2 regions of the Thioclava sp. GXIMD4215 genome follow, and region 2 is predicted to be linked to the other one. Evidence: riboswitches for the same ligand, from Rfam matches in the RefSeq annotation. Region 2 holds a riboswitch; the other holds the start of a gene.
What was found. A riboswitch is a leader RNA that binds a small molecule or an ion and turns the genes downstream of it on or off. The one in region 2 is predicted to bind thiamine pyrophosphate.
Positions count from the first base shown of each region.

Region 1: another riboswitch for thiamine pyrophosphate. It lies ahead of thiC (phosphomethylpyrimidine synthase ThiC); the one in region 2 lies ahead of thiD (bifunctional hydroxymethylpyrimidine kinase/phosphomethylpyrimidine kinase).

Region 1 covers NZ_CP149517.1:321,541-325,748, reverse strand. Annotated here, with positions in the region: gene rpsA (30S ribosomal protein S1) at 1-679, shown strand, start outside; gene ihfB (integration host factor subunit beta) at 937-1,227, shown strand; gene WDB86_RS18035 (LapA family protein) at 1,230-1,592, shown strand; gene WDB86_RS18030 (phosphoribosylanthranilate isomerase) at 1,599-2,240, shown strand; TPP riboswitch at 2,315-2,435, shown strand; gene thiC (phosphomethylpyrimidine synthase ThiC) at 2,546-4,208, shown strand, end outside.
Region 2 covers NZ_CP149515.1:2,383,048-2,387,255, forward strand. Annotated here, with positions in the region: gene WDB86_RS11875 (FtsX-like permease family protein) at 1-1,340, shown strand, start outside; TPP riboswitch at 1,381-1,483, shown strand; gene thiD (bifunctional hydroxymethylpyrimidine kinase/phosphomethylpyrimidine kinase) at 1,550-2,353, shown strand; gene WDB86_RS11885 (FAD-dependent oxidoreductase) at 2,350-3,351, shown strand; gene thiS (sulfur carrier protein ThiS) at 3,342-3,539, shown strand; gene WDB86_RS11895 (thiazole synthase) at 3,541-4,208, shown strand, end outside.

The DNA of each region.
Region 1 (4,208 bases), on a different replicon from region 2:
CGTCATGGTTCTGGAAATCGACACCCAGAAGCGCCGCGTTTCGCTTGGCCTCAAGCAAACCATGCGTAACCCGTGGGAAGTCTTCGCAGAGACCCATCCGGTCGGCACCCAGATCGAAGGCGAAGTCAAGAACATCACCGAATTCGGTCTGTTCATCGGCCTCGACAACGACATCGACGGCATGGTTCACCTGTCCGACCTGTCGTGGGAACAGCGCGGCGAAGACGCGATCCAGAACTACCGCAAAGGCGATATGGTTTCGGCCGTTGTCACCGAAGTGGACATCGAGAAAGAGCGTATCTCGCTCTCGATCAAAGCTCTGGACGCAGACACCTTCTCCGACGCAGTTGACGGCGTGAAGCGTGGTTCGGTGATCACCGTGAACGTGACCGCGATCGAAGATGGCGGCATCGAAGTCGAATATAACGGCATGAAATCCTTCATCCGTCGTTCGGACCTCGCACGTGACCGCGCTGACCAGCGCCCCGAGCGTTTCCAAGTTGGCGATCACGTCGATGTGCGCGTGACCAATGTCGACTCGAAAACCCGTCGTCTGGGCGTCTCGATCAAAGCGCGCGAGATCGCAGAAGAGAAAGAAGCCGTGGAACAGTACGGTTCGTCCGATTCGGGCGCATCGCTGGGCGATATCCTCGGCGCAGCTCTGAAGGGCGAGGAGTAATCCTCCTCTCCGGATCTGGTTTCAGATCTTTACCCCGTCCGGTTGTACCGGGCGGGGTTTTTATTTATAAAAGCTTCACATGTGCAGATTTTGCCCAAGGAAAAGGCATTTGGGGAAGGGAAGACAGGTAAATTTTCGCGCGCAAGGCCGCTTGATCGCTAATCAGGTAGTTATTACAGTGCTTTGCTGTTTGTCATGCCGAAAATTCTGCCTATAGTCAGAACAGCACCGCCAATTCTCGCAGGGGGAATTCTTACATGATCCGGTCCGAGCTGATCGCAAAAATTGCCGAAGATAATCCGCATCTCTTCCAACGCGATGTCGAGAAGATCGTGAATACGATTTTCGAGGAGATCATCGAAGCGATGGCCCGTGGAGACCGGGTCGAGCTGCGCGGTTTCGGTGCCTTTTCCGTCAAGAAACGGGATGCACGCACGGGACGGAACCCGCGCACTGGCGATTCCGTTGATGTCAACGAGAAACATGTCCCGTTCTTCAAGACCGGCAAGCTGCTGCGCGACCGTCTGAACGGGGTGGAGGAAGAATAAACATGATCCGCGCCCTGCGTTACGCCATCCTTGCGATCCTTGCGGTCGTTCTTATCGTCATCGCTCTGTCGAACACGCAGATCGTCACGCTGCGCCTGCTGCCGGAAGAAACGGCAGGGGTGCTGGGATTTGGCTGGTCGTTACAGGTGCCGTTGTTTGTGGCGATCATGACGGGCGTTCTGCTGGGGCTCTTGATCGGCTTCGTGTGGGAATGGGCGCGGGAATACCGCATCCGCTCGCGCGGCGCACAAGAGGCCCGTAAGGCCAAGGCGCTGGAGCGTGAGCTGGGGCATCTCAAGCAGCGCCATGAAGGCCCGCAGGATGATGTTCTGGCGGTTCTGGAGCGCGCGCCCTCGGCCCGCTGATCCTCTATGGCCCCCCGCGTCAAAATCTGCGGTCTTAGCAAGCCCGCCCATGTCGAGGCCGTATCCCGGAGTGGTGCGGCCTATGCTGGTTTTGTCTTCTTCCCGAAGTCGCCGCGCCATGTGACGATTGCTCAGGCGCGCGAGCTGGCGCTGATGGTGCCGCTGGGCGTGGCCAAGGTCGCGCTGGTGGTCAATGCAACAGATGCCGAGCTTGATGCCATCACGGCGCAGGTTCCCCTTGATATGCTCCAGCTTCACGGCAAGGAAACGCCCGAGCGTGTGGCCGAGATACGTGCCCGCTATGGTCTGCCGGTGATGAAGGCTCTGGGCGTGGCCGAGCCTTCGGACCTTGAGGCGATCCCCGCCTATGAGGCCGTGGCCGACCAGATCCTTGTGGATGCCAAAGCCCCGAAAGGGGCCGCTTTGCCCGGCGGTAACGGGCTGCCGTTCGACTGGACGCTGATTGCGGGACGCAAATGGTCCAAGCCGTGGATGCTGGCGGGCGGGCTGACCCCCGAGAATGTCGCCTTGGCGATTGCGCGCACAGGGGCCAATCAGCTGGATGTGTCTTCGGGTGTCGAGTCCGCGCCCGGAGTGAAAGAGGCGTCTCTTATCAAAGACTTCGTTGCGGCGGCGGGCGCTGCCTGAGCGGTTTTGGCCAGCCTTGCACAGCGCCAATCTGTGAATAGCCATTGACGGCGCATCTTATTTCGGCAAATCTCCGGCCCTGTCAGGGGAGTCCCGCCTAAGGGACTGAGAGGCTGATTGGAAGCAATTCCGGTGACGCGACCCTTTGAACCTGACCCAGTTGATGCTGGCGTAGGAAGACCGAAGGGCAATTCCGCATTCCATATCCTATGGGCGGTCCTTTCGGGCCGCTTTGGCCCTTGCGGCCCGCAGTGGCCTATTCCCTCGCAGTTTTTGGTTGGGTCTTTTCGAAAGAGGAGACCGACATGAAAGATATCGTCCCGACGATTACCACCGGCGCGCTGATCGGCTCGCGCAAGGTGCATAAGGAAGGCCAGATCCACGCGCTGCGCGTGCCCATGCGCGAGATCGAGATCTCGAACGAGGAGGCGCTGTGCGTCTATGACAGCTCGGGCCCCTATACCGACCCGCTGGCCGAGATCGACATTACCAAGGGCCTGCCCGAGACCCGTGGCGGCTGGCTGCAGGCGCGCGGCGAGATCGAGGAATATGAGGGCCGCGCCATCACCGATGCCGATAACGGCTTTGCCAAGGGCGACCGCCTCGTGGCGCCGTTCCCCGTGCAGCGTCCGCCGCTGCGCGCGATTGGTGACCGCGCCGTGACGCAGCTCGCCTATGCGCGGGCAGGGGTGATCACCCCCGAGATGGAATTCGTCGCCATCCGCGAGAATGAGGGCCGTATGGCCGCCTATACCCGCGATGGTGACCCGATGGGTGCAAACCTCCCCGATCTGGTGACGCCGGAATTCGTGCGTCAGGAAATCGCGGAAGGCCGCGCGATCATTCCCGCCAATATCAACCACCGCGAGCTTGAGCCGATGATCATCGGGCGCAACTTCAAGGTGAAGATCAACGCCAATATCGGCAATTCGGCAGTGACCTCTTCGATGGAAGAGGAAGTCGAAAAAATGGTCTGGGCGATCCGCTGGGGCGGGGACACGGTGATGGACCTCTCGACGGGGCGCAATATCCACAATATCCGCGACTGGATCATCCGCAACTCGCCGGTCCCGATCGGCACGGTGCCTCTGTATCAGGCGCTGGAAAAGGTGGGCGGCGTGGCCGAGGATCTGACATGGGAGATCTTCCGCGACACGCTGATCGAACAGGCAGAGCAGGGGGTCGATTACTTCACCATCCATGCGGGCGTGCGTCTGCATATGATCCCGATGACCGCCAAACGCGTCACAGGGATTGTGTCGCGCGGTGGGTCGATCATGGCGAAATGGTGCCTGCATCATCACCGCGAAAGCTTCCTTTACGAGCATTTCGACGAGATCTGCGATATCTGCCGCCGCTATGATGTCAGCTTCTCGCTGGGGGACGGCCTGCGTCCGGGCTCGATTGCCGATGCCAATGACGAGGCGCAATTTGCCGAGCTGCGCACCTTGGGCGAGCTGACCAAGATCGCATGGGCCAAGGATTGTCAGGTGATGATCGAAGGGCCGGGCCATGTGGCAATGCATAAGATCAAGGCCAATATGGACGAGCAGCTCAAGCACTGCCACGAGGCGCCCTTCTATACGCTTGGACCGCTGACCACCGATATCGCGCCGGGCTATGACCATATCACCTCGGCCATTGGTGCTGCGATGATCGGTTGGTTCGGCACGGCGATGCTGTGCTATGTGACGCCCAAGGAACACCTTGGCCTGCCCGACCGTGACGATGTGAAGACGGGGGTGATCACCTATAAGCTGGCCGCCCATGCCGCCGATCTTGCCAAGGGCCATCCGGGGGCGCAGCGGCGCGATGACGCGATCAGCCGTGCGCGGTTTGAATTCCGCTGGGAAGATCAGTTCAACATCGGGCTCGACCCCGATACCGCGCGCGAGATGCATGACGAGACCATGCCCGCGCAGGCGCATAAGGTGGCGCATTTCTGTTCGATGTGCGGGCCGAAATTCT
Region 2 (4,208 bases):
GGGCGCGGGGGCTGCCGCCCTTGGGGATGCTGGCGCTGATCGCGCTTCTAGCGGCGGTGCTGGTGGGGGCGTCGATGGCGCTGTCGGGCCTGCCGTGGCTGACGCTCGGGGCCTTGGGCGGGGTGGCAGGGGCGCTGGCTTTGCTGGCGCTGACGGGCTGGCTGACGAAACGTCTGGCGGCCCGCGTGCAGCGGATCGTGCGGGGTGCGCCTGCGCTGCGGGTGGCGTTGGCGGGGATTTCCGGCCCGAACTCCGAGGCGCTGCCGGTGGTGCTGTCGCTGGGTCTGGGGCTTTCGGTCCTGTCGGCCATCGGGCAGGTGGATGCAGGGCTGCGCAATGCGATTGCGACCGACCTGCCAAAACAGGCACCGGCCTTTTTCCTGCTGGACATCCAACCCGACCAGCTTGCGCCGTTCACCGCGCAGATGCAGGCCGATCCACAGGTGGAGCGCGTCGAGACCACGCCCATGCTGCGCGGTGTGATCACCCGGATCAATGGCAAACCTGCCCGCGAGGGCCGCCCCGACCACTGGGTCTTGCGCGGTGACCGTGGCGTGACCTATGCCGCCACCCCGCGCGAGAAAATCGTGGCCGGCCAGTTCTGGGCCCCCGATGATCAAGGCCCGCCGCAGATCAGCTTTGCCGCAAAGGAGGCGCAGGAGCTTGGGCTGAAGCTGGGCGACAGGCTGACCGTCAATATCCTTGGCCGCGACATCACCGCGCCGATCACCTCGCTGCGCGATGTCGATTTCTCGACGGCGGGGATCGGCTTTGTGATCACCTTCAACCCTGCGGCTCTGGCGGGCGCGCCGCATACCCATCTGGCCACACTCTACGCCCCCGAAACCGCCGAACCCGAGATCCTGCGGCATCTGGCGCGGGCCTTCCCCAATGTCACCGCCGTGCCCGTGCGCGAAGCCATCGGTCGCCTGACCGAGGCGCTGCAGGCGATTGCCCGCGCCACCTCGCTTGCGGCCAGCGTGACGCTGGTGACGGGGGTGATCGTGCTGATCGGGGCTTCTGCGGCAGGCGAGGCCCGCCGCGCATGGGAGGCGGCGCTGTTGAAAACGCTAGGCGCCAGCCGTGGCCGTATTCTGCTGGCGTTCCTGCTGCGCGCGCTGATCCTTGGCGGTGTGGCGGGGCTGGTGGCTGTCGGGGCGGGGGCGCTGGCGGGCTGGGCGGTGCTTACGCAGGTGATGGAGCTGGGCTATCACATGGCGTGGACACCGGCGCTTGTCATCCTGTTTACCGGCATGGCGGCGGCGCTGCTGGCGGATCTGATGTTTGTGATCCGGCCCCTGCGGGTGCGGCCTGCGCGGATCTTGCGGCAGGCCGATTGAAAGACCTCTTGTATCGCTGCGCCGCGAGGTCTAGCTTGGCGCAAATCCGTTGGGGTGCCCCTATGAGGGGCTGAGAGGCGTCACGCCAACCCATCGAACCTGATCCGGCTTGTATCGGCGTAGGGAACGGAACCAAAGCGATGGGTGCAGCCTTTCTGCATCCCCTTTTTCCGCCCGTGCCGAGATGCCGGGAAATTGGAGGAAGGGATATGGTCGCGAAACTTCTCAGTATCGCAGGATCGGATTCGGGCGGCGGCGCGGGGCTTCAGGCCGATCTCAAGACGGCTTCGGCGCTGGGGGTCTATGCCATGAGCGCCGTCACCGCCGTGACCGCGCAGAACACGCGCGGGGTGACGGATGTGGTGCTGATGTCGCCCTCTATGCTGCGCGCCCAGATCCGCGCCTGCCTGGACGATATCGGGGCCGATGCGATCAAGATCGGCATGCTAGGCTCGGCCGAGCTGGTGCGGGTGGTGGCCGAAGAGATCGCGGGATTTGCAGGGCCTGTGGTGCTGGACCCCGTGATGATTGCCAAATCCGGTGATGCGCTGCTGGCCAAAGAGGCCGTGGCGGCGCTGACATCCGACCTGCTGCCGCTGGCAAGCCTGCTGACCCCGAACCTGCCCGAGGCCGCCTGTCTTCTGGGCCTGCCCGAGGCGCAGGAGGCCGATGAGGCGCAGGCCCGCGCGCTGCGGGCGCTTGGCCCGAAGGCGGTGCTTCTGAAGGGCGGGCATGCGACGGGGCCTGTCTGCACCGATCTTCTTCTGGCCGAGCAGGTCTCTTATTTCACCGCGCCCCGCTGTGCCACGCGTCACACGCATGGCACAGGCTGTTCGCTGGCCTCGGCCGTGGCGGCGGGGCTGGCACTGGGGCAACCGCTGCCGCAGGCGGTGGCGCGCGCGCATGGCTGGCTGCAGGGCGCGATCCGTGCCGCTCAGGGGTTGCAGATCGGGCAGGGCCACGGGCCGGTGCATCATTTCCACGAAATCTGGCCGATGGAGGCTTTGGCATGAGCATCGATTTCACCATTCTGGGCGCGGGCGTGGCCGGGCTGACCACCGCGCAGGAACTGACCACGCGCGGGGCACGGGTGCAGATCATCGACCCGCATGGTGCCCCCGGACCGCATGGCTGTAGCTGGTGGGCAGGGGGGATGCTGGCACCCCATTGCGAAAGCGAGATCAGCGACGAGATCGTGGTGCGCCACGGCCTGCGCGCGGCCGACTGGTGGGCCAAGGCAGGGGTGCCGGTGACCCATCGGGGCACTCTGGTGGTGACGCTGGCGCGCGACCGGCGCGAGCTGGACCGTTTTGCGCGCCGCACCGATGGCCATTGCTGGCTGGATGCGGCGGGCATTGCCGCGCTGGAACCCGATCTGGCCGACCGCCATGAACGGGGCCTGTTCTTCGGGACCGAGGCCCATATCGAACCGCGCGTGGCGCTGGCCGTCCTGCGCGAGGGGCTTGCGGACAAGGGCGTCGAGATCATGCCCGACGCGCCGCATCAGGGACGGCTTGTCGATTGTCGCGGGCTGGAGGCGCGCGACCACTTGCCCGCCCTGCGCGGGGTGCGCGGGGAAATGGTGGTGCTGCGCTGCCCGCAGATCGGGCTGTCGCGCCCCGTGCGGCTGCTGCATCCGCGCTATCCGCTGTATATCGTGCCACGGGGCAACGGGATCTTCATGCTGGGGGCGTCACAGCTGGAAGGCGACAGCCGCGGACCATCGACCCTGCGCTCGACGGTCGAGCTGCTCAATGCCGCCTTCGCGCTGCATCCGGCCTTTGCCGAGGCCGAGGTGCTGGAGCTTGGGGCCAATGCCCGCCCCGGATTTGCCGATAACATTCCGCGCGTGGTGGTCGGCGCGGACCGCGTTTTTGTCAACGGGCTGTTCCGTCATGGCTATCTGATGTCACCCGCGCTGGCGATGACCGCCGCCGATTATCTGCTGGACGGGCAAAACTCGGAACTTTTGCTGTCTGAACCCCTGCTACAGGAGGCCCCATGCGCCTGATCGTCAACGGAATCCCCGCCGAGGCCGAGGCCACGACACTGGCCGAGGCGCTGGTTGTTCTGGGCTATGGCGAGGCCCGCGTGGCCACCGCCGTCAACGAGGTCTTCGTGGCCTCTGCCGCCCGCACGGGCCATGCCCTGCGCGACGGCGACCGTCTGGAAATTCTTGCACCCCGTCAGGGAGGGTAACATGCCGGTTTTCTATGGAACCGAGGTGGCATCGCGGTTGATGCTGGGCACCTCGCACTATCCCAGCCCCCGCGATCTGGCGCAGGCTTTTGCGGCCTCGGGCGCGGGGATTGCCACCGTGTCGCTGCGCCGCGAGACCGCCGGATCGGGCACGGGCGCGGGCTTCTGGGAGCTGATCCGCGGGCTGGATGTGCCCGTGCTGCCCAATACCGCCGGATGCCATTCGGTCAAAGAGGCGGTGACCACCGCCCATATGGCGCGCGAGGTGTTCGATACGGACTGGATCAAGCTGGAGGTGATCGGCCATCCCGACACGCTGCAACCCGATCCGTTCGGCCTGTTGGAGGCCACCCGCATTCTGGCTCAAGACGGGTTCAAGGTGTTTCCCTATACCACCGAGGATGGCGTCTTGGGCGGCAGGCTCTTGGAGGCAGGGGCCGAGGTGCTGATGCCGTGGGGCGCGCCGATCGGCACGGGGCTGGGGTTGAACAATCCCTACGGGCTGCGGAGCCTGCGGGCGCAATTCCCCGAGGTGCCGATGGTGATCGATGCGGGTCTGGGCCTGCCCAGCCATGCCGCCGCCGCGATGGAGATGGGCTTTGACGCGGTGCTTCTGAACACGGCGGTGGCCAAGGCCGGAGACCCCGTGAAAATGGCCGAAGGGTTTGC